3 regions of the Actinokineospora baliensis genome follow, and region 2 is predicted to be linked to each of the others. Evidence: riboswitches for the same ligand, from Rfam matches in the RefSeq annotation. Region 2 holds a riboswitch; each other region holds the start of a gene.
What was found. A riboswitch is a leader RNA that binds a small molecule or an ion and turns the genes downstream of it on or off. The one in region 2 is predicted to bind S-adenosylmethionine.

Region 1 (7,803 bases), 3.8 Mb from region 2:
TCGACGACGTGGCCGGGGCGGTGGCCCAGCGCCACTCCGGCGGCCCCGCCGTCACCGCCGCCATGGACGGCATGACCTTCCTGCACCCGGTCCGCGTCGGTGACCTGGTCCACGCGCACGCCCAGGTCAACTGGGCGGGCAAGTCCTCGATGGAGGTCGGCGTCCGCGTCCTGGCCGAACCCTGGGACCGCGCCGGTGTCCCCCCGACCAAGGTGGCCACCGCATACCTGGTCTTCGTCGCCGTCAACGAAGACGGCCACCCCCGCCCCGTTCCCCCGGTCGCCCCCGAGACCGAAGAGGACGAACGGCGACTGCGCGAAGCCGAGATCCGCCGCCAACACCGCCTGGCCCGCCGCGACGAGATCCTCGCCAGCCGCACCCCCAAGCCCTGACCCACCCGCCGCGGGATCAGTCGCGGCGCTGGGCCTCGGCCAGGCGCAGGACGGCGCGTTCCAGGGCGTAGTCGGCGTCTGCGGCGACGCCCTTGACGTCGGCGTTGACCTCGGCGACCGCGCGCATGGCGTCGGCGAGGCCCGCCGGCTTCCAGCCGCGGGACTGGGCGAGGGCCTTCTTGACCTTCCAGGCGGGCATGCCCAGCTCGCCCGCGAGCTTGAACGGGTCCGCGCGCCCCGCCCCGGCCACCCTGGCCACGGTGCGCACGGCGTCGGCGAGCGCGTCGGCGACCAGCACGTGCGGGACGCCCAACTGCATCGCCCAGCGCAGGGCTTCCATCGCACCGGCGACGTCCCCGGTGACCGCCTTCTCGGCGACCGCGAACCCGGTCACGTCGGCCCGCCCGCGGTGGTAGCGGCGCACCGCCTCCTCGCTGACGTCGCCAGCCGCGTCGGCCACCAGTTGCGCCGCCGCGGCGGCGAGCTCCCGCAGGTCGGACCCGACGGAGTCGACCAGCGCGGCGACCGCCCTCGGGTCGGTCTTGCCCCCCGCGCGGCGGATCTCGTTGCGCACGAAGGCCTCGCGCTCGGCGGCCTTGGTGATCTTCGGGCACTCGGTGACCACCGCGCCCGCCTTCTTCATGGCGGCCACGACGTCCTTGCCCGCCTTGCGTCCCGCACCGTTGTGCACCACCACGAGCACGATCCCGTCGGCGGGCGCCTTGGCGTAGTTGATCACCAGCGCGGCGATGTCCTGGGTCGCCTCGTGCGCGGCGTCGAGCACGATCACCCTGCCCTCGGCGAACAGCGACGGGCTGACCATCTCGGCCAGCTCGGGGGCTGTGAGTTCAGCCACCCGGGTCCTGGTCAGGTCGGCGGCCGGGTCGGCGAGCCTGGCGGTGTCGAGCACGCCGCGGATGGCGCGCTCGATGAGCAATTCCTCTTCTCCCAGCACCAGTTGCAGCGGCGGCGGGACGACCGAGGGCGAGTTCACGCCCGCGATCCTGCCACGGCGCCACGACGCCGGCGGGGTGGGTGCGGGCCGGGGATCGGGCTGGCAACCGGGGCCCGGCGTGCCGTACCGTGGCCAGCACGCACCGGGTCGACCCCGGGCGACAACTGAATACCGCTCATCCAGAGGGGCAGAGGGAAACGGCCCGATGAAGCCCCGGCAACCGGCGTACGCGTCACTTCCTCATCGCGAGGAGGCGGACGACCACGGTGCCAATTCCGACCCGCCACGCGGGATAGATGAGGAGACACCTCGCGATGACCTCTGTCGACGTCCAGACCAGCACACTCGACCTCGGCCCCGCTCGGGCGCTGTCCTGTCGTGAGTGCGGCCACCGGATCCCCCTCGCCGCCGAGTTCGCCTGTGCCGAGTGCTTCGGCCCGCTCGAGGTCGCCTACGACTTCGGCACGGTGACCAGGGCCGACATCGAGGCGGGCCCCCGCTCGATCTGGCGCTACAAGAACCTGCTGCCCGTCCCCGCCGACGTCGAGCGGTTCCCGAACACCGACCCCGGCCTGACCCGCCTGGTCAAGGCCGACCGGCTGGCCGCGGCCCTGGGCGTGAAGTCGTTGTGGGTCAAGGACGACACCGGCAACCCCACGCACTCGTTCAAGGACCGCGTGGTCGCCGTCGCCCTCGCCGCCGCCCGCACCCTCGGCTTCAGCGTCCTGGCCTGCCCGTCGACCGGCAACCTCGCCAACGCCGTCGCCGCGGCCGCCGCCCGCGCGGGCTGGGACTCGGTCGTGCTGATCCCGTCCTCGCTCGAGCGCGCCAAGATCCTCACCACCGCGGTCTACGACGGCGCCCTGATCGCCGTCGACGGCAACTACGACGACGTCAACCGGCTGGCCACCGAGCTCGCCGCCGAGCACGAGGACTGGGCGTTCGTCAACGTCAACGTCCGCCCGTACTACGCCGAGGGCTCCAAGACGCTGGGCTACGAGGTCGCCGAGCAGCTCGGCTGGCGCCTGCCCGGCCAGGTCGTGGTGCCGGTGGCCTCCGGCTCGCAGTTGACCAAGGTGGACAAGGCGTTCCGCGAGCTCGGCGAGCTCGGCCTGGTCGAGGCGACCCCGTACCGGATCTTCGGCGCGCAGGCCACCGGCTGCTCCCCGGTGTCGGCGGCGTTCAAGGCGGGCCAGGACGTGATCCGCCCGGTCAAGCCGGACACGATCGCGCGCTCGCTGGCCATCGGCGCCCCCGCCGACGGCCCGTACGTGCTCGACTCGGTCCGCCGCACCGGCGGCGCGGTCGAGGACGTCACCGACGCCGAGGTCGTCGAGGGCATCCGCCTGCTGGCCCGCACCGAGGGCATCTTCGCCGAGACCGCCGGTGGCGTCACCGTGGCGACCGCGAAGAAGCTCATCGAGACCGGCCAGCTCGACCCCGAAGCCGACACCGTCCTGCTGATCACCGGCGACGGCCTCAAGACCCTCGACGCCGTCCAGGACCACATCGGCCCGCGCGCCACCGTCCCGCCGACGGCCGCCGCCGTCCACGAGGTCCTCAACCGGGGCTGACCGAGATCTGTGGGGTGGGGGCCACCCACCCCACAGATCACCGCCCCGGCGGCGACCTCGGCTGCCCCCGCACGACCACGCCCGAGCCGACGACCGCGCTGTCGCCCTGGAGGTCGGTGCGCACCACTCGCGCGCCCGTCCAGGTGAGGACGTCGAGCGTGCGCGGACTGGGGTGCCCGTAGCGGTTGCCCGCTCCGACGCTGACCAGAGCCACCCGCGCCCTGACGGCCGCCATGAACTCCGGTGCGGTGTAACGAGATCCGTGGTGCGGCACCTTCACGACCTCAGCCGTCAGGTCGACCCCGGCGGCCAGCAGGTCGGCTTGGGCTGCCAACTCGACATCCCCGGTGAGCAGCACCCGACCGGTCCGCGTGGTCGCCCGCAGGACCACCGAACGGTTGTTGATCGCCGTGCCATCCGACTCGGCGCGTACCTCCTTTCCCCGTGGGGCCAGTACTTCCACTGACAGCCCTGGCCAAGCCAGCCGCTGCCCTTCTGCGACGCTGACCAACGGCACTGAGGCCGCCTCGGTCTGCCGCCGCACCTGTCGCCAAGCCCACTCCGGCGCCCGTCCCGGCCCGACGGCGACCGCGCCGACCGACCGGTCCGCCAACACCGAAGCCAGCCCACCGACGTGATCGGCGTGCAGGTGGCTGAGGATCACCAGCGGCAGCTGCCGCACCTCAAGCCGGTCCAGGCATTCCCGCACCGGCGCGGGATCCGGCCCGGTGTCGACCAGCACCGCCCGCCCACTGTCCGCAGTGGACAGAACGACGGCATCCCCCTGCCCGACATCGCACGCGACGGCCGCCCACCCGGCTGGTGGCCACCCAGGCGCGAGGACGCGGATCGGGAGCAGGACGAGCACCACCCCGATCACGCCCAGCGCCATCGCGACCCGGGCCCGCCGGTAGCGCGACCCGACCGCCAAGCACCCGAGCAGCAGCACAAGGGCAACGCCACCCCACCAGCCCGACGGCCAGTCGAGCACCGCACCCGGCACGTCCGCTGCCCAGCCGCCGACCAGGACCAGCCAACCGACCGGCGGCCCGGCGAACCGCGCCAGCCACTCCGCCAACCAGGGCAGGACGGGCATGACGAGCGCGGCGGCGAGCCCGAGCACGGTCGCGGGCGCCACGACCGGGGCGGCCACCAGGTTCGCGACCACGGCGACCAGGCTGACCTGGCCACTCATCCCGGCGACCACCGGTGCCGTGGCCAGGTGCGCCGCCGCGGGCACGGCGACCGCCTCGGCGACCAGCCTGGGCACCCGCCGTCGGGCGAGCCGGTCCACCCACCCCGGCACCACCAGGACCAGGGCGGCTGTCGCGAGCACGGACAACACGAACCCGAAACTGACCGCCATCGCCGGATCCACCGCGACCAGCGCGATCACCGCGGCGGCGAGCGCGGGCAACGCCGACCGCTCCCGACCGAGCGCCAAGGCCAGCAGGCCGACCGCGCCCATGACCCCGGCCCGCAGCACACTCGGCTCCGGCCCGACGAGCACGACGTACCCGACCAGCACAGCCAAGGCCACGACCGCTGAGCCACGCGGTCCCGCCCGCAGCAACCTCGCCAGGAACAGCACGCAGACGCAGACGATGGCCAGGTTCGCCCCGCTGACCGCCAGCAGGTGGGCCATCCCCGCGGCCCGGAAGTCGTCCTCGACCGACTGGACCATCCCGTCGGTGTCGCCGACCACCAAGGCCGGGAGCAGTCCCGCCGCCTCGTCGTCGAGCACGGAGGCCGCCACCCGCAGCCCGTCCCGCAGCGACTGGGCGGCCACCTGCCACCCCGGCGCGGCACTCACCTCCGACGGCGGCCCGCGGACCCGCAGCACGGCGACGGTCAGGCTCCCCGGTTCAGCGGCCCCGAGCGTGCCCCGGGCCACCAACCGCTGCCCCGGCAACAGGTCTGCCCACTGCTCCACCGGCGCGAACACCAGCAGGCGGCTGCCCTCGGCGGTCACCGGGATGACCACCGACCGCACCCCGGAGGGCATCGCACCGAACCCACTCGCCTTCACCCTCCTCGGGCGTTCTCCCACCTCCACTCGCAGCTCCACCACCGCGGCCCGCGCGGCCTCGGCCCGCAACGGGTCAACCGCGGCCTCACGAACCCGCCAAGCGATCGGACAGATCGCCAGCACCCCGCACACCACCAACGGCCATCCAGCTCCGCTCGGCCGCAGCCCGCGCCGGAGAAAGACGGCACCACCAACCACCCCCACTCCCCCGACAACGACCGCCAGGACCCAGTGCCCCAACAACCCGACCAACCCGGCCAGCCAGACCGCCAGCGCCCCCGGCACCAACCGCCAGTCCAACCGCACACCCACCACCTCCTTCAGCAACTTTGACCAACTTTCAGGCCATTCCCGGGCATCGCGGGAGTAGCGAGAACATCAGCGCGCAAGACGAACATTCACCACGGGCAACCGACAGCTAGTGGCCACAATGGACAATCCGATCAGCGTCCACCGGACCTTAGTCGCCCCCTTCCCCGCTGCACGGACAGTTGCCGTGGGATCGCGTCACAGGGGTGTTCTGCCAGCGCCTAGGACGGCGCCGACTACACAGATCGCTACGCCGAGGCCGGTGGCCAGGGACCAGTGGGTGATCAGGCCAAGGGCGACCAGGGTTACGAGAACCGCTGTGGTCGCGGGTAGGTCGGGGGTCATCGGACGACTACTAGGTCTCGGAGGGCTTCCAGGCGGGCTGGGCCGATGCCTTCCACGTCGCCCAGCTGGTCGATTTTGGTGAAGCGGCCGTGTTTGGTGCGCCAGTCGAGGATGCGTTGGGCTGTCACGGTGCCGACGCCGGGGAGGGTGTCCAGGCGGGCGAGGGTGGCTGTGTTGAGGTTGACCTTGCCGCCGGGTTCGGGGTCGGTTGGGGGTGGCGCTGGTTGGCCGACGTGGATCTGTTCGCCATCAACCAGTTTGCGGGCCAGGTTGAGGGTGGTCAGGTCGGTACCGGGGAGGGCTCCGCCGCTGGCTCGGAGCGCGTCGTCGACGCGGGAGCCGTCGGGGAGGGTGCGGAGGCCGGGGTCGCGGACCTTGCCCACGATGTCGACCACGATGTTCGGGGTCGGAGGTTCGTCGACGGCAGCGGCGGCCAGCGCGGGGGCGGGCTCCGGTGTCGGGGGCGAGCCGGAAAGGGTCAGGACGCCGAGTGTGAGGGCGCCGACGACCACGAGACCGATGGCGACCGCGGCCGAGAAGCGCCTGCGGGGTCTGGGAACCTCGGGTGCGGCGCCGTCCCAGGGGCGGCCCGCGATCGAGGCGAGCCGGGCCAGTACCGAGTCGATCTGGTTGACGCGCTGTGTGTCTGCCATGGAACCGACGGTAGGGACCCCGCAAGACCCCGGAAAGTAGCCGCCGTCTTCTGTGGACAGCCCGAGGGGTTGTGGACAACTCGGGCCTCAGCGAGGCGCGACGACCACCCCGAGGACCCCGGGACCGGTGTGCGCGCCGATCACGGCGCCGAGTTCCGACACGACGCAGGTCGCCGAGGGCAGGCGCGCGGCGAGTCGGGCGGCGAGCTCAGCGGCACGCCCCGGGTCGGCCAGGTGGTGCACCGCGACCCGCACCGGCGACTCCCCCGCCGCGTCCACCGCGAGGTCGACCAGCCGCCCCAGCGCACGACTGGTCGTGCGCACCTTCTCCAGCGGCACGATCTGCCCGTCGACCACGTGCAAGATCGGCTTGACCGCCAGCGCGGTACCCAGCAGCGCCGCCGCAGCGCCGATCCGGCCGCCGCGCCTCAGGTACTCCAGGGTCTCGACGACGAAGAAGCACCTCGTCGCCTCCGCCGCCGCCACAGCAGCCGCCTCGACCTCCGCGCCTGGCGCCCCCGTCGCGGCCACCTCGGCGGCTCGCAGCACGGCGAACCCCAGGCCCATGGCGGTCGTACGGGAGTCGACGACGCGCACCGCGGTGCCGAACTCCTCCGAGGCCAACCGCGCTGACTCCCAGGTGCCGGACAGCTCGCGGGACAGGTGTACCGACAGCACACCGTCCGCACCCGCGTCCAGCAGCGTGCGGTAGGTAGCGGCGAACTCGGCCGGGTTGGGCCTAGAGGTCGTCACCATCCGCCTATCGCGTAGAGCGGCGGCCAACTGGGCGGGACCGATGTCTAGGCCGTCGCGACCTTCCTGACCGTCCACACGCACCAGAAGCGGTACTACGTGCACCGCGTTCCGCTCTGCCGCACCTTCCGGCAGGTAAGCGGTGGAATCTGTCAGCACGGCGAAGGGCACGTGACAGGAGACTAGTTGTCCGGAAGCTCGTCCAACAGCGGCGCCAGGTGCTCAGCCAACGCCACTGCCACCGCCTGATGCCCGTCCCAACCCCAGTGCATGCCGTCTGGGTTGCCGTGACCACCCATGACGTGGTCGCCGATGACCGCGGCTACGTCGAACAGGACCACTCCACTGCGCTTGGCCCATTCACGCACAAGAGCGACCGCGCGGGGCCTACCGGTGTGCACATAACCATAGGCGGACGACCGGTGCACAGACGGCAACATGACCACGACCGGCAGGTCAGGCCTAAGAGCCCACACAGCGACCACGATGTCGTTCAAGTACCGCACGGTCAGTTCCGCGGGCAGCGCCACTGGCCGCCCACGTGTCACGCGAGATGCCCATGGCTGGACAGCCAGGTAAGCCTCGCGGGCGCGGCGACGCAACCAGTCCGGACGGAGGTAGCGGATGCCTTGACGGAGGTAGGTCGGTAGCGGCGAGGGCAGCGTGTCCATACCGCCAATGGCCAGCACCAACACGTCGGCGTTAGGCATGTGCGTCCACACGCGAGGGTCCCCCACAAGGCACCAGTAGGCGTCACGTGCGGTCCAGCCGAAGCCCGCGAAGAGCTCGGTGC
Region 2 (7,803 bases):
GATGGCGATAAGGGCTAGGACTCCGACCGCCAATGGCCGCAGGCGGTAGGAGAAGAGGGCTAGAGCAGTTGCTAGAACACCCGCCGCCGCGAACGCGGGATCGGCGGCGACCCACGTCGATGCTGACGGGCCTTCTGCCGCGATGCGAAGTCCCGCCAACGCCGCCGCCGCACCCATGCCGATCCCGGTGCCAAGGACGAACAGCGACGACAGCATGAGCGACAGTCGTCTGCGGCCGCGACGCCACAGGAGCCAAGCCGCGGTGACGATCAGCAGCAGTGCGACCGGTGCGGTGATCACAGCGATCACGAGGAAGACTGTGGCCCACAGATCCGGCGCGAGCCTGCGGTGCTTACGTGGCGTCCACAGCAAGATGATTCCCGCCAGCGCCCAGGGCATGGCGATGTTCTCCGGCCTAACGCCAATCTGAAGCCCTAAAGCCATGGGAGACACGGCAACCACCGCAACCGCTATGGCCCCGGTTAACCGCGATAGGCCCATCCGGCGCGATAGGAACCACAGAAGCACCGCGGTGATGGCGGCGGTGAGGACCATTGGTTCACGGGCAGCGCCTATAGCCGTTGTGTGCCTTACGAACGCGTCGGTCAGAGCCGTGTACCCACCGGCCTGCAGCCACGCGAGCGGAGACGCGTTCGCGTCCAGCAGCATGCCCATCGAGTCGACCCCGAACACCTGCGCGACGTTGCGCCCTTCGCCCGGCCGCGGGACAGAATCGAGCGCCCCGATCCGCAGCACCGCGGCGAGCGCCGCCACCCCAGCCACCGCCGTCACGGTGAGGATGTCCAAGTCCGACTCCCGCGCTCGAGCCTGCGCAGCGGCCCACAGGCTCCGCACGCCGAACCGGTCGGGGGACTCCACGCTCCAGCGGTGAGAGGTCATGTGGCTGCCCGCTCGGCCGTCCCGGTGCGGCACCGGGAGCGAGCAGGAACCCCCTTCGGTGGCCGATCCGGCGAGTCGATCGCACCATCGTAATCCCGTGCAAACGCAAGTGCACAGTGCAACTTTGCGTGGCCGCGGCGGGGGGCCTTACGAGTGATGCAGCAGTGCGTACTGGGCCATTCGGGGGTGGGTGCGGTGCGCCGTTTTCGTCGCGGCGGGCCGCGCGGTTGGTCCACGATCGAGTGAAGCTCGCGGAGGAGCGGACCCGGCGGATCAGCGGGATCTGAGGCGGCGGAGGAGGCGGACCCAGGGGGACCAGCGGGCTTTGTGGGCGGGCGGGTGGCCCACGGCGCGTTCGGCGTTGTCGAGCATGTCTTCCAGGAGGGCGTCGTGGAGCCAGCGGATCACCAGGGGCCAGAGGACGTGTCCGGCACCTTGGGGTCGGGCGGTGATGTCGTGGCGGAGGATCGAGGTGTTGGGGGTTTGGCCGGGCAGGAGGGTGAGGGCGTGCTCGCCCGCCAGGGGGGCTCCGGGGGCGAAGGCGAGTTCGACCCGGCGGCCGGGGATGTAGTCGGTGCAGGTGTAGTGGATGGGGCCGTGGCCGCCGGTGGCGCCGACGGCCAGGGGGCGGTCCAGGGACAGGGCGGGCCAGCGGGCGGGCCAGATGCCGTCGGGGCTGGCCATGGCGTCGATCAGGTGCCCCGCGTCGGCGACGGGGACGGGCAGGGCGCGCTGGTGGCGGTTGTGGATCACGAGCACTCCTTCCATACGGTTCCGTATGGTTTACCGTACGCTAACGTATGGTCGTGCCGCGCCGAACCAGGGACGACTGGACCGCCGCCGCGCTCGCGGCGCTGGCCGAGGGCGGGCTGGCCGCGGTCGCCGTCGAGCCGTTGGCGGCGCGGGCCGGGGTGACCAAGGGCAGCGTGTACTGGCACTTCCCGACCAGGGACGCGCTGGTCGAGGCGACCCTGGCGCGGTGGGAGCAGGAGCACACCGAGCGGGTCATCGCGCACGCCGAGCAGGGCGCGACCCCGGCCGAGCGGCTGCGCAGGCTGATCGGCGCCGTGCTGCACCCCGAGCGCGGGATCGACGTCGAGTTGGCGCTGCACGCCAGCCTGGGTGATCCGCTGGTGGCCGCCGCCGTCGCCAGGGTCGGTCAGCGGCGGATGGACTACGTCGTCACCCTCTTCACCGAGCTCGGCTTCACCAAGTCCCAGGCCCGCCGCCGCGCGGTCACCGCGTACGCCGTGTACCTCGGGCAGGCCAAGCTGCACCGGACCAACCCCGATGTCGTCCCCAGCACGCCCGCCGCCAAGCGCGCCTACCTGGCCGACGTCATGGGCGTCCTGCTCGCCGACCCGCCGCCGACCCGGTCCGCGGAGGTGGACGGGTGACGGGGTTCCGGTTCGGGGTGCGGGTCAAGCCGGGTGCGCGGCGCGAATCGGTCGGTGGTCGGTGGGGCGAGGACGGGGCGCTGGTGGTCGCCGTGCGGGCGGGGGCGGTCGAGGGGAAGGCCAACGACGCGGTGCTGCGGGCGCTTGCGGCGGCATTCGGGGTGCCGCGCCGGGACGTGGTGATCGTGGCGGGGGAGTGGGGGCGGGACAAGGTCGTGGCGATCGACCCGGAGCCCGCTGGAGCGGACGAGGTGCTGCAGCGGCTGCTGGGAGCCACTTCGTGATCAACGCCTCACCTTCGGGTGGGGGTCGGGTGGCCGCGGGCGGCAAGGGACAATGCTCGCGATACGGACGGGAACTGGAGGTGGCGTGCGGGAGCTGACCTTCGCGTTGGGGATCGGTGCGGCCGTGCTGCTGGTCGCGGTCTTCGCGGTACGGGCCTCGGTCCGGCTCGGCTTGCCGTCGTTGTTGCTCTACCTCGGACTCGGGCTGGTCATCGGCGAGGCGGGGCTGGGCATCGAGTTCTCGAACGCGGAGCTGACCCAGTCGCTGGGGCTGGCCGCGCTGGTGCTCATCCTCGCCGAGGGCGGGCTCACCACCCGCTGGCGCGAGGTCAAGTCCGCGCTGCTGCCGGGGATCGCACTGTCCACAGTGGCGGTGGTGATCACCATCGTCGTCACCGGCGCCGGGCTGCACTGGATACTCGGCTTCGACTGGCGGCTCGCCCTGCTCTGGGGCGCCGTCCTCGCGTCAACGGACGCCGCCGCGGTGTTCAGCGTGCTGCGCAGGCTTTCCGTGTCGCGCAGGCTGGTCGGCTCCTTGGAGCTCGAGAGCGGCATCAACGACGCGCCCAGCTACATCGCCGTCGTGGTTCTCGCCTCCGCGGATGACGTCGACTGGCTGCTGTCGCTCACCGCCGCCTACGAGCTCTCCGCCGGTGCCGCTATAGGCCTCGTTCTCGGTTGGATCGGTTCGCACGGCTTGCGGAGGGCGGCGCTACCGGCGACCGGCCTGTACCCGCTGGCCACGGTGGCCGTGTGCGTGTTGGCCTTCGCCGCGGGCCAGAGCGTCCACGCGTCAGGGCTGCTCGCGACCTACCTCGCCGCTCTGGTGCTGGGCAACGCCAGGTTGCCCCACCGCTCGGACACCCTCTCCTTCGCCGAAGGGCTGGGCTGGCTGGCCCAGATCGGCCTCTTCGTCCTCTTGGGACTCTTCGCGTCGCCGTCGCGGTTGCTCGACGCGATCGTGCCCGGTCTGGTCGCGGGCGCGGTCATCACGCTGATCGCGCGGCCGCTGTCGGTCGTGATCTCCATGCTGCCGTTCCGCATGCCCTGGCGAGAACAGGTCTTCCTCTCGTGGGCCGGTTTGCGCGGTGCGGTTCCGATCGTGCTCGCGATGATCCCGCTCTCGCAGAACGTGCCGGGCGCGCAGCGGTTGGTGGACGCGGTCTTCGTCCTCGTGATCGTGCTGACCCTCGTGCAGGGCACGACACTCGGCGCACTGGCGCGGGTGCTAGGACTCGACGGCGGTGCCCGCACCAAGGAGGTCGAGGTGGACGTGGCCACGCTCGACGAACTCGACGCCGAGCTGCTGCAGTTGACCATCCCCGAGGGGTCCAAGCTGCACGGCGTCTACCTGTCCGAGCTGCGCTTGCCCGCCGGGGCGACCGTCAGCCTCGTGGCGAGGGGTGGCCAAGGCTTCACCCCGGTGTCCACCACCCGCCTGCAAGAGGGCGACCAAGTCCTGATCGTGGCCACCCAGCAGGCCAAGCCCGCCACCGAGCAACGCATCCGCGCCGTCGACCGCGCGGGCCGCTACGCGCGGTGGCGGGGCGAAACCGGCGAGGGGTGACCCGCGCCTCACCCCCTCGAGCGAGCGGCCCGGCGTCCGATACAGTCGTCGACAAGGTAATGAGCGCCAGCGTCAAACCCCGGTTTGCTGGCCGGCAACCCTCCTCCGCGGTGGGGTGCCCCGGGTGAATACCTGGTCCTCCCGCGAAGTGCGGGCGGACAAGCGCGGACCCGCTGACGTACCCCGGGTCCTCGGACCTGGAGGTCGGCCATGACGCTCGCTGTACCCACCGCCCGTGTCGAGCAGGCGCCCCTGCCCACGCCCACCGTGCCCGCCGTGGCCGGAGCGCGCTTGCGGGTTCCGCTGGTCGACGGCCGCACGGTGCCTTACGCCAACCTCGACCACGCTGCTAGCGCGCCCTGTCTTGACGCGGTTCGCGACGCGGTCGACGAATTGCTGCCCTGGTACGCCAGCGTGCACCGCGGGGCCGGGTTCGCTTCCCAGGTCAGCACCAAGGTCTATGAGCGTGCGCGCCGCGTGCTGCGCCGGTTCGTCGGTGCCCACGACACCGACACCGTGGTGTTCACCCGCAACACCACCGACAGCCTCAACCTCTTGGCGAAGGCCCTGCCCAGGGCGACTTCGGTCGTCCTGTTCGACACCGAGCACCACGCCGCGCTGCTGCCGTGGCGCGGACCGAACGTGCTGCGCGTGCAGACCCCTGCTGTCGCTATCGACGCGGTCGCCGTTCTGGACGAAGCGCTGCGGTCGACGCCGGTCGGGCCGCGGTTGGTTGTGTTGACCGCCGCGTCCAACGTCACCGGTGAGGTATGGCCGATCAAGGCTCTTAGCGCGGTCGCCCGCTCGCACGGTGCCCGGATCGTTCTCGACGCGGCGCAGTTGGCTCCGCATCGGCCTATAGACATCCGTGCACTCGACGTCGACTACGTCGTCCTCTCCGGACACAAGCTCTACGCCCCGTTTGGCTCCGGAGCGCTTATTGGCCGCGCGGACTGGCTTAAGGCCGCCGAGCCGTACCTGGTCGGCGGCGGCGCTACCGCTCAGGTCGTGGACCGGGGCGATCAGCTCGGTGTCGCGTGGGCTGCCGTGCCCGAGCGGCACGAAGCCGGGTCGCCCAATGTCGTCGGCGCCCACGCCCTCGCGGTGGCGTGCGAGACCTTGGCGAAGGACTGGGACGCGGTCATCGCCCACGAACGCGCCTTGCTGCGCCGGTTGCGCGCCGGTCTCGCGACCGTGCCCGGTCTTCGGTCGCTGAGCCTGTTCGGCGCCGAGCACGACCGGGTCGGCGTCGTCAGCTTCACCATTGACGGCGTCGAGGCGGGCTTGGTCGCGGCCGTGCTGTCGGCCGAGCACGGCATCGGGGTGCGCGACGGCGCGTTCTGCGCGCACATCGCGACCCGCAGGCTGCTGGACCGCGCGGGCGCGCAGGAGGAGCGCGCGGTGCGGATCAGCCTCGGCCTCGGCACCCGCGCCGAGCACGTCGACCGGGTCGTCGCCGCGTTGCGCACCCTGGTCGCCGACGGTCCCGCGGTGCCGTACGCGCTGGTCGAGGGCCGGTGGGCGCCGGTGGACGACCAGCGCGGGCTGCCCGCTTTCCTGGCCGAATAGCCCGCCCGAGTGGTGGGGCGACACCCCGGTGGACAATGGGCCGGTGAGCGCTGAACGTGACGACGACCGCCCGGTGGACGACCGCCCGGTGACCGAGGTCGAACCCGAGCCGGACCAGGCCCCCCCGCTGCCGCGCAGGCGCGGCCTGATCCTGGTCGTCGCGGCGCTGCTGGTCTACGCGGCCGACCTGGTCACCAAGATCATCGTCACCGCCACGCTGGAGGGCGAGGCGCCGATCCGGCTGCTCGGCGGCGCGGTCTACCTGCAGCTGGTGCGCAACCCCGGCGCCGCGTTCTCCATGGCGACCGGCATGACCTGGCTGTTCACCCTGATCGCGGCCGGGGTGGTGGTGGCCATCATCTGGATCATGCCCAAGCTGCGCTCGGTCGGCTGGGCGCTGGGCCTTGGCCTGGTCCTGGCCGGGGCGATGGGCAACCTGACCGACCGGATCTTCCGCGCCCCCTCGGTGTTCCACGGCCACGTGGTCGACTTCGTGTCGGTGTTCGCCCCCAACGGCGACTACTTCCCGCTGTTCAACGTCGCCGACGCGGGCATCTCCGTCGGCGGCGCGCTGATCGTGCTGATGGCCCTGCTCGGCCGCGACTACGACGGCAGCATCGTCACCAAGAAGCCGAAGGGGGAGAAGGCGTGAGCGATTCCCGCACCCTCCCGGTCCCCGACGGCCTCGACGGCATGCGCGTCGACGCGGGACTGTCCAAGCTGCTCGGCCTGTCCCGCACGGTCGTCGCCGCCCTCGCCGAAGCGGGCGACGTGCTGGTCGACGGCCACCCCGCCGGGAAGTCGGACCGGTTGCTGGCCGGGTCCTGGCTGGAGGTGACCCTGCCCGAGCCGGAGCGGCCGATCGAGGTCAAGGCCATCGAGGTCGAGGGCATGGTGATCCTGCACCAGGACGACGACGTCGTCGTGGTGGACAAACCGGTCGGCGTCGCCGCCCACCCCAGCCCCGGCTGGAGCGGACCGACGGTGATCGGCGGGCTCGCCGCGGCAGGCGTGCGCGTGTCGACCTCGGGCGCGGCCGAACGCCAAGGGGTCGTGCACCGCCTCGACGTCGGCACCACCGGTGTGATGGTGGTGGCCAAGAGCGAGCACGCGTACACGGTCCTCAAGCGCGCGTTCAAGGAGAGGACTGTCGAGAAGCGCTACCACGCCCTCGTGCAGGGCCACCCGGATCCGAGCGTGGGCACCATCGACGCCCCCATCGACCGCCACCCGCGGCACGACTACCGGTGGGCGGTCGTGGCGGGCGGAAAGCCGAGCATCACGCACTACGAGACGATCGAGGCGTTCCGCGCCGCGTCGCTGATGGACGTCAAACTGGAGACCGGTCGCACCCACCAGATCCGCGTCCACTTCTCCGCCCTCAAACACCCCTGCGTCGGAGACCTCACCTACGGGTCCGACCCGGTGCTGGCCAAGAGGCTCGGGCTGACCAGGCAGTGGCTGCACGCCCGGTCGCTCGGCTTCCACCACCCGGCGGACGGCCGGTGGGTGGAGTTCACCAGCGACTACCCACCGGACCTGGCGGCCGCACTGGCGGTCCTGGAAGCCGACTACTAGCCGGTTGATCACGACTCGCCGACGGATCGGGGGTGGGTGTTACCGCCGGTTCCGCGGGTGCGACCTGCCGGGTATGAAGAAGATCGCGGTTCTGCTGGCCGTCCTGGCGATGGCGGCGGGGTGTGGGAACGCCGAGGTGTCGGTGAGCACGCCGGACTTCTTGCCGGTGACCGCGAGCGTCACGGTCAGCGAGCACAAGGTCGAGTTCAAGGGCGAGGTGTCGCTGGTGACCCCGCTCGGCGAGGTGTCGATCGGGCTCAAGATCGGCGAGCCGATCCAGGAGGACCGGATCCGGGTGCGGTTCCGCGACCGCAACCGGCTCAACGGGACCGATCAGGTCTTCGACCTGCGCACCGGGGGCGATGAGTTCGAGGCGGTGCTCGACGGGCGGTCGGTGGTGCGGGTGGCCGACCACGAGGTGACGATCGACATCACCGACGCCACGGTGTCGGAGGTGCGGTTCCGGCCGACGGAGGAGTCCACCCAGCTCGCGCGCGGCTGGTGGGCC
Region 3 (7,803 bases), 4.6 Mb from region 2:
CCCGACCCAGAAGGTTGACGGGATCTCGACCTGCCCACGACGTCCCTGGCTGCGTTGCCGAAACGACCGAGTACGCCCAGTACGAGGCCGTTCCGGCGCCTTGCCAGGAACGCCGTGGGCAGGCCGATACCCCACCAACCATCTGGGTCGAGCCACTAGGCGTGGGCCTCGGGTGGGACGGGCCGCGACGGGTCTTCGGTTGGCGTGACCCGGGCGCCGGGGACCGGGCCATGGGCCACGCGGACAGTGCGGCAGACGCCCGCGCCGGAGAGCTCCGCGGCTACCCTTAGCGCCGCGTCGGCGTCTTCGCACAGGAAGGCGCAGGTGGGGCCGGAGCCGGACACCGTGCCCGCGAGGGCTCCGGCGTTGACGCCCGCGCGGAGGGTCCGGCGGAGGCCGGGTCGCAGCGACACGGACGCCGCCTGGAGGTCGTTGCCCAGCAGGAGGGCGAGCTGCCGGGGGTCGCCCGTGGCCAGGGCTTCCAGGACGGGCTCGACCCCACCGATGCGCGGCGGGTCGCCCTCCGCGCGCAGCCGGTCGAGCTCGCCGTAGACCTTGGGGGTCGACAGGCCACGGCGGTCGAAGGCCAGGACCCAGTGGTAGGTGTGCCTGGTCAGCACCGGCACCAACTGCTCACCGCGGCCTGTCCCCAATGCGGTACCGCCGTGCAGGACGAACGGCACATCACTGCCCAACTTCGCAGCGACCTTGGCCAACTCGTCGCGCCCGATCTCCAACCGCCACAACGCCGCCAACCCCACCAACGTCGCCGCGGCGTCCGCACTCCCGCCCGCCATGCCGCCGGACACCGGGATGCCCTTGCGGATGACAACCCGCACCTTCGGCTCATCCACATCCCGACCCACGTGCCTGGCCAACTCCTGCACCGCCCGCCACGCCAGGTTGCTGGCACCGGTCGGAACCGAATCGGCCCCCTCCCCGTGCACCTCCACCCCCGGCTCATCAGCAACGGCGACGGTGACCTCATCGGTCAACGACAACGCCTGGAACACAGTGGCCAGGTCGTGGTACCCGTCCGCCCGGAGATCCCCGACGGCAAGGTGCAGGTTGACCTTCGAAGGCACCCGGACGGTCACCGGGGCAGGCACGACAGCGAGCACCCAACCAGCCTACGGGGACGCGGACGGTTGGCAGGAATCCCCTGCTCGCCTTGGCTGCGGCCTCGGGCGCGGACCCGTGGTGCGGTGGGTTTGATGGGGCTCGCACCCCGGACCCGTGGTGGTGCGGTGGGCTCGGTGGGGCGGGCTCGCGACCCGGACCCGTCGTGGGGCGGTGGGCTCGGTGGGGCGGGCTCGCGACCCGGACCCGTCGTGGGGCGGTGGGCTCGGTGGGGCGGTGTCGGCTCGCCTTCGGCATTGCGCTGGATCGTGGTGGGTGGGGTGTGCTCGATGGGGCGAACTTGGTTTGCGCGGGGCCCCTGCGCCACCCGTGGCAGGACCGCAAAGCTGGGGCCGAAAAGCATGGCCCTGTCCGCGCACAACGCTACGGATACCGCCACCCCACACAAACCAAGTCCGCCCCATCGAGCATTTAGGTGGGCGGCTTCCGAGGAGCGGTAGTCGGCTTGGGTGGGACGGCTCGGGGGGTTGCTCTGGCACCAAACAGCCCACCGAGTCGGCCCACCGAACCCAGCCCACCGAGTCAGCCCACCCAAGCCAACCCACCGAGTCAGCCCCGCCAGCCCGGCCACCGCTCCCGGGAGTCGCTGGTGCCAACTGCTCGATGGGGTGGACCTGTTTTGTGTGGGGGAGCGGCAGTCGTAGCGTTCCTGCGCGGACAGGGCCACGCTTTTCGGCCCCTGCTTTGCGGTCCTGCCACGGCTGTCGTAGGGGCCCCACGCAAAACAGGTCCACCGCATCGAGCCTTCACTCAAATCGCGGATCGGCGCGCGATGCCGCAGGCGAGCCGACGGATCCGATGCAATGCCGAAGGCGAGCCGAACGTAAGAGACCGGAAAGCCGACTAGGCAGCGATGGGCCGAGCGATGCCGACCTGCGGGCGAACCACGCCGCCCCGTTCGGTGATCCAGCCCAGTGCCTGGTCGGCTCGGAGCCCGTTGAGGCCGAGGAGGAAGCGGGCCACCGGGGTTTCGCCGATGCGGGTGAGGCCGCCGCCGATGACGGAGATGGTGGTGTCGAAGCGGGCCGTGGCCTCGGGCAGCAGGGCGCCGACGGCGGCGAAGCCGATGAGGATGGTTTCGGCGACCCGGTCGTAGCCCGCGGTGGCGCCCTTGGCGACGTCGATGGACGGGAGCAGGGACTGGGCGACCTGGCTGGTGGAGTCCTGCACGAGCGAGAGCAGGTTGCCGGCCTCGGCGACGCGGCCGTCGGACAGGAGGGCGACGTCGTCGGCGATGCGGCGGACCACGCCTGCGTCGCTGGTGACGACGAGGACGGTGGCGCCGAGTTCGGCCCTGGCGCGGTCGAGGACGGTCAGCACACCGGCCGCGGCGTCGGCGTCGAGGGACCTGGTGGGGTCGTCGGCGAGCAGCAGGCCGGGTTCGCCAACGAGGGCGCGGGCGACCTCGACGCGGGCGCGCTGGCCGGGGCTGAGCGTGTCGGGGTAGCGGGCGGCCTTGTCGGTGAGGCCGATCAGGTCGAGCAGCTTGCCGACCTTCTCCCGCCGCTGCGGGCCGTCGACGCCCGCCTGCTCGAGGGGCAGGGCGATGTTGCCAGCGGCGGTGCGCTGCGGCAGCAGGTCGCCCTGGGTGACGACGCCGATGCGGCGGCGGGCGGCGCGGAGTCTGCGCGGGTCGAGCGCGGCGGTGTTGAAGCCGTCGACCCTGATCACGCCGCTGTCGGGGCGTTCCTGCAGCGCGACGAGGCGGGCGAGGGTGGACTTGCCGGAACCGGCGGGGCCGACGACGCCGGTGATGGTGCCGGTCGGCACGTCCAGGCTGACGTCCTCGAGGGCGACGACGGGGCCGGTGTTGCCCCAGAAGGACTTGCTGAGGTTCTCGACGGTGATCACGGTGCTACTCCAAGCGGGCGCGACGGCACACCAGAAGTCCTCAGAGGACAGTCCGGTGCCAGTAAGAGGGGGTGACGAAGACGTGCTGCTACGCGGTAATCAGCGGGTTGCGCACATCGGTCGACACGCCGTCACGGAACGCCTGCACTGGTCGATGACCCGGCGTGTGGTGAGGATCGGCATCCGTTTCTCACTCCTCCATCGCTCCTGGCGGTAGCACCTGCCCGCGGTGGGTGGTTGCTGCGGCGTCATCGAGCCAGGTCTCTCGGCCGCTCAGGATGGAATGCCCACAGAGTAGACCCGACCACGACCACCAAACGCAAGCGCGTGAGGTCAAGATGAGGGCCCCGGGTTCGATACATCACACCTGGGGAGTAATCGATGCCTGCCTGCGCTACTGCGGTCGAGCGAACGCCTGGGCTATCCGGACGAAGTCGCCTACCGACAACTGCTCACCCCGCAGGGACGGGTCGACCCCCGCCGCGACGAGCACCGCTTCGGCCGCAGGTGGCGAACCGGCCCAATCGGACAGTGCGGCGCGCAAGGTCTTTCGCCTTTGCGCGAAGGCGGCGTCGACGGCGGCGAACACCGCGTCGCGGTCAACACCGACCGGACTCGCCCGCCGGGTGAGAAGAACCAACGCCGAGTCCACGTTGGGAACCGGCCAGAACACCGTCCGCGACACCGTCGCCACCCGGCGCGCCTCGGCGTACCACGCGATCTTGACGCTGGGCACCCCGTAGACCTTGCTGCCCGGCGGCGCGGCCATCCGGTCGGCGACCTCGGCCTGCACCATCACCAGCACGGTGCGCAGGCTCGGCAGCTCCGCGAGCAGGTGCAGCACCACCGGCACGGCCACGTTGTAGGGCAGGTTGGCCACCAGCGCGGTCGGCTCAGCGCCGAGCTGGGCCGCGGTCACCCGCATCGCGTCGCCGAGCACGACGCGCAGCCGGTCGGCGAGCTCGGGGGCGCGGTCGGCGACCGTCCCGGGTAGCCGGTCGGCCAGCACCGGGTCGATCTCGACCGCGACGACCGAGGCGCACTCGGGCAGCAGCGCCAGGGTGAGCGAGCCGAGTCCCGGCCCGACCTCGAGCACGACGTCGTCGGGGGTCAGGCCCGCGGTGGTCGCGATGCGACGGACGGTGTTGGGGTCGTGCACGAAGTTCTGGCCGAGTTTCTTGGTCGGCCGCACCCCGAGTTCGGCGGCGAGCCTGCGCACGTCCACCGGGCTGAGCAACGCCGAACCGGTCATTCCCGCAATGCTACTCGGGCGCTCGGACCGCGCTGGTGCGGCCCATTTCCGGAAATGGCAAAGGCCCTCCGAAGAGGGCCTTTGCCGACGATTTCAGATCAGGTGGGCAGGCCGAGCTTGCGGGCGCAGGCGGGCCACGCGCTGTAGCCGCCGCGGGCGTCGCGGACCTTGGTCGCGATGGCGATCTGCTGCTCGCGGGTGGCCTGGTGCGGGTAGGCGGCGTAGGCGCCGCCGCCGTTGGAGTCCCAGGTGCGCTTGTCGAACTGCAGGCCGCCGTAGTAGCCGTTGCCGGTGTTGATGGCCCAGTTGCCGGTGGCCTCGCACTGCGCGAGCCGGTCCCAAGCGGAGCCGTCGGTGATCACCGGCTGCGGCGGCTTCTTGGTGCCGACCTTGACGACCTTCGGCTTGGCCTCGGTGAGGACCTTGGCGCCGATCTCCTCGCGCTTGACCACCTTGCCGTTCTTCTCGGTGATCCGGTAGGTGACCATGCGCTCGCCCGGCGCGCCGGGCTCGACGACGGTCTCCTTGCCCTTGTCGAGCTCGGGGTCGTCGACCTTCTGCACCGGCGGCGCGACCGGCTCGGCCTGGTTGATCACGGTCACGCCGGTGCGGCTGATCTTGATCTCGGCGCCGGAGGTCAGCTTGAGGTCGGCGCCCGGCGCGATCGCGTCCTGCGGGCCGAGGGTCAAGCCGCGCTCGCTGAGCAGCTCGCCGACGGTCACCGCGGTCGTGCGGACCGGCGAGGGGGCGTTGCCGCCGTCGAAGAGGGTGATGTCCTTGGCGGTCTTGATCTCGACCGCGATGCCCTCGAGCGGCACCGAGGCGTCGCCGCCGACCGAGACCCACGACCCGGCGACCGGGGCGCCCGCCTGGCGCAGCGCCTCGCCGACGGTGGTCGCGCGGACCCAGACCTCGCGCTGCTCGCCGTCGACGGTCAGCTGCAGCGCCCGACCGCGCTGGAGCACGATCTTGCCGTCGTCGCCGATCTCGGCGCTGGGCGAGGGGCTCAGCGAGTCGTGCGCGCCGACGGAGATGCCCTCCTCGGCGAGCACCTCCCCGACGGTGTCGGAGTAGGTGTTGATCTGCTTGCTCTGCCCGTCGACCTCGACGGTCACGGTGTTGTTCATCGCGATCGCCGCGCCGCCGCCACCGATGAGGGTGACCAGCACGGCCGCGATGGTGGCCTTGAGGAAGGTGCCCTTCCAGCGCTTGACCGCGGCGAGGAGGCCGGGGGCCGGGGCGTCGGCCTCGCCGACCTTCAGCGGCTGCGGGGCGGCGGAGAGCTCGTCCGGGATGACCGGCAGGACGGTGGTCTCGGCGTTGATGAGCCGGATGAGCTCGTCGACGTCGACACCGGCGGTGGCCATGATCTCGTCGGCCTGCGGGCCGAGGGCGTGGCGGACGTCGTGGTCGGTGATGGCCAGCGAGGACGAGTAACCCTCGTCGAACTCGCGGCTGACGTCGTAGAAACCAGTGGACTGACCATCGGGGAAGGTGGGGAGACTCGGGAACTCCGACTGCCACGCGGTGAAGTCGTCCTCGTGCGTGGCGGTGCTGACCGCCGTGACCGGGGTGAACCAGTCGGTGTCGGCGGAGAAGCTGTCGTGCCCAGGGCGGTCGGAACCGCCGGTCTGTTTACCGCTCACAGGGTCGTTTCCTCCAGCGGGCACCAGATCCGGTCGCGCTCCGCCGCGGATGTCGGCATCGTCTGGCCACCGACGTCCACTCCCTCGCGTGCTCGGCCGCTCTCGCGCCTCGTGTGTGTCCGACGACCCGCAGCCAGCCAACCCCGACGGTCAGCAACAGTGCTTCGGCGTGCTCCGGGCCGACTCGGGGCTGGTGCCCCTAGTCGTACGGTCACGGGACAGTAACGAGGACCGGGGGGTTGCGCAAACACATCCAGCGATCTCGTGAGCCCTGTCACACCCCCGGCGGCGTTTGACCATCCCCCGATCATCGCAATCCTTCACCGTTCGCAAGGTCCGATGTCACGGTGCGCAACCGAAACACGCGATCCGCGGTCGCGGACACCGCGCTCGCCAACTCGGCGACATCGTCCCCGCGCAGCGCCGCGAGGTCCCTGAGCGTGTAGGCGGCGCAGTAGGGCTCGTTGGGCCTACCGCGGAACGGGTGGGGCGTTAGGAACGGGGCATCGGTCTCGACGAGCATCTGCTCGGCGGGTACGAACGCGGCCGCTTCGCGTAAGGGGGCCGCGTTGCGAAAGGTGACCGGGCCGGCGAAGGACAAGACGAACCCGCGGTCCACGCACGCCTTCGCGAACTCCAGGTCCCCCGAGAAGCAGTGGAACACGACCTGCTCAGGGGCACCCTCCTCGGTAAGAACCTTGAGGATGTCCGCGTGCGCGTCCCGGTCATGGATCATCAACGGCTTACCAACCCTCTTAGCGAGGTCGATGTGCCAACGGAACGCCTCGTGTTGCGCCTCTGGCGGGCTGTAGTCCCAGTAGTAGTCCAGCCCGGTTTCGCCTACTGCGACAACCCGAGGCTCTTGGGCCAACCGCTCGATCTCGGCTTTGTCCGCGTCCGAGAACCCCGCGGTCCGGGTCGGGTGGATGGCGACAGCGGCGTAGACGCGCTCGTCCCACGTAGACGCTTCAACGGCCCACTGCGCCGAGGCGAGGTCGTCGGCCACGGTGATGACCCGATCGATCCCCGCGCTCTCGGCGCGGTCGAGCATTGTGGACACATCGGCGGCATCCTTCGCACCGCACGCGTCCAGGTGGGTGTGGGCGTCGACCGCCGGTGCCGGGAGTGGCTCCGGCACCGGCGGTCGCTCACCCTTGCGCGGTGTCACGCGATCGGCGCCCACTCGGGCCCGGTCTCGCCGAGCTTCGGGTCGAGCTTGGTGAACAGCGGCTCCGGCTTCACCAGCGGCTTGCCGACCTCGATGTCCACCGACTCCCAGCGGGCCTGCTCGCCCGCGTAGTCACCGGTGAGCACCGGGTAGCTGATCGACGGGTCGTCGAGGTCGTCGACCTCGCGGATCTCCGGCTGGGCCGCCCACACGCCCTTGCCGCCGAGCAGCTCGTGCACCTGCTGGGCCGAGTGCGGCAGGAACGGGGTGAGCAGCGTGTTGGCATCGGAGACGACCTGCAGCGCGGTGTGCAGGATGGTGTCCCGCCGCGCCGGGTCGTCCTTGCGCTTCCACGGCTCCTCGTCGGACAGGTACTTGTTCGCCGCGCCGACGACCCGCATCGCCTCGGTCGCCGCCGCCTTGAACCGCGACCGGCGCAGGTTGTCGCCGACGGTCGCGAACGCCGCCTTGGCCAGCGCCTTGAGCTCGGCGTCGGCCGCGGTCGGCGCGGTCGGCGCTGGCACGGCGCCGACGTTCTTGTGCGCCATCGAGACCGACCGGTTGACCAGGTTGCCCCACTCGTTGGCCAGCTCGAAGTTGGTCCGGCGGACGAACTCGTCCCAGGTGAAGTCGGTGTCCTGGTTCTCGGGACCGGCGACGGAGATGAAGTAGCGCAGCGCGTCGGGGCCGAACTCCTTGAGGAAGTCCCCCACGTAGATCACCGTGCCGCGCGAGGTGGAGAACTT

Region 1: it holds a riboswitch for S-adenosylmethionine, as region 2 does, so the genes downstream of both, thrC (threonine synthase) here and JOD54_RS29755 (aminotransferase class V-fold PLP-dependent enzyme) in region 2, are expected to answer to the same signal.
Region 3: it holds a riboswitch for S-adenosylmethionine, as region 2 does, so the genes downstream of both, JOD54_RS10230 (methionine ABC transporter ATP-binding protein) here and JOD54_RS29755 (aminotransferase class V-fold PLP-dependent enzyme) in region 2, are expected to answer to the same signal.

Annotation. Positions count from the first base shown of each region.
Region 1 covers NZ_JAFBCK010000001.1:2,886,289-2,894,091, reverse strand. Annotated here, with positions in the region: gene JOD54_RS13830 (acyl-CoA thioesterase) at 1-392, shown strand, start outside; gene holA (DNA polymerase III subunit delta) at 409-1,386, opposite strand; SAM riboswitch class I at 1,520-1,650, shown strand; gene thrC (threonine synthase) at 1,662-2,921, shown strand; gene JOD54_RS13815 (DNA internalization-related competence protein ComEC/Rec2) at 2,959-5,256, opposite strand; gene JOD54_RS13810 (ComEA family DNA-binding protein) at 5,601-6,257, opposite strand; gene JOD54_RS13805 (DegV family protein) at 6,345-7,181, opposite strand; gene octT (diglucosylglycerate octanoyltransferase) at 7,193-7,803, opposite strand, start outside.
Region 2 covers NZ_JAFBCK010000001.1:6,714,566-6,722,368, reverse strand. Annotated here, with positions in the region: gene JOD54_RS29780 (hypothetical protein) at 1-900, opposite strand, end outside; gene JOD54_RS29775 (SRPBCC family protein) at 1,174-1,653, opposite strand; gene JOD54_RS29770 (TetR/AcrR family transcriptional regulator) at 1,707-2,297, shown strand; gene JOD54_RS29765 (DUF167 domain-containing protein) at 2,294-2,581, shown strand; gene JOD54_RS29760 (potassium/proton antiporter) at 2,667-4,148, shown strand; SAM riboswitch class IV at 4,204-4,319, shown strand; gene JOD54_RS29755 (aminotransferase class V-fold PLP-dependent enzyme) at 4,359-5,717, shown strand; gene lspA (signal peptidase II) at 5,761-6,369, shown strand; gene JOD54_RS29745 (RluA family pseudouridine synthase) at 6,411-7,295, shown strand; gene JOD54_RS29740 (hypothetical protein) at 7,369-7,803, shown strand, end outside.
Region 3 covers NZ_JAFBCK010000001.1:2,136,808-2,144,610, reverse strand. Annotated here, with positions in the region: gene JOD54_RS10235 (4-(cytidine 5'-diphospho)-2-C-methyl-D-erythritol kinase) at 156-1,121, opposite strand; gene JOD54_RS10230 (methionine ABC transporter ATP-binding protein) at 1,984-2,991, opposite strand; SAM riboswitch class I at 3,187-3,276, opposite strand; gene rsmA (16S rRNA (adenine(1518)-N(6)/adenine(1519)-N(6))-dimethyltransferase RsmA) at 3,386-4,243, opposite strand; gene JOD54_RS10220 (resuscitation-promoting factor) at 4,342-5,889, opposite strand; gene JOD54_RS10215 (TatD family hydrolase) at 6,197-7,057, opposite strand; gene metG (methionine--tRNA ligase) at 7,054-7,803, opposite strand, start outside.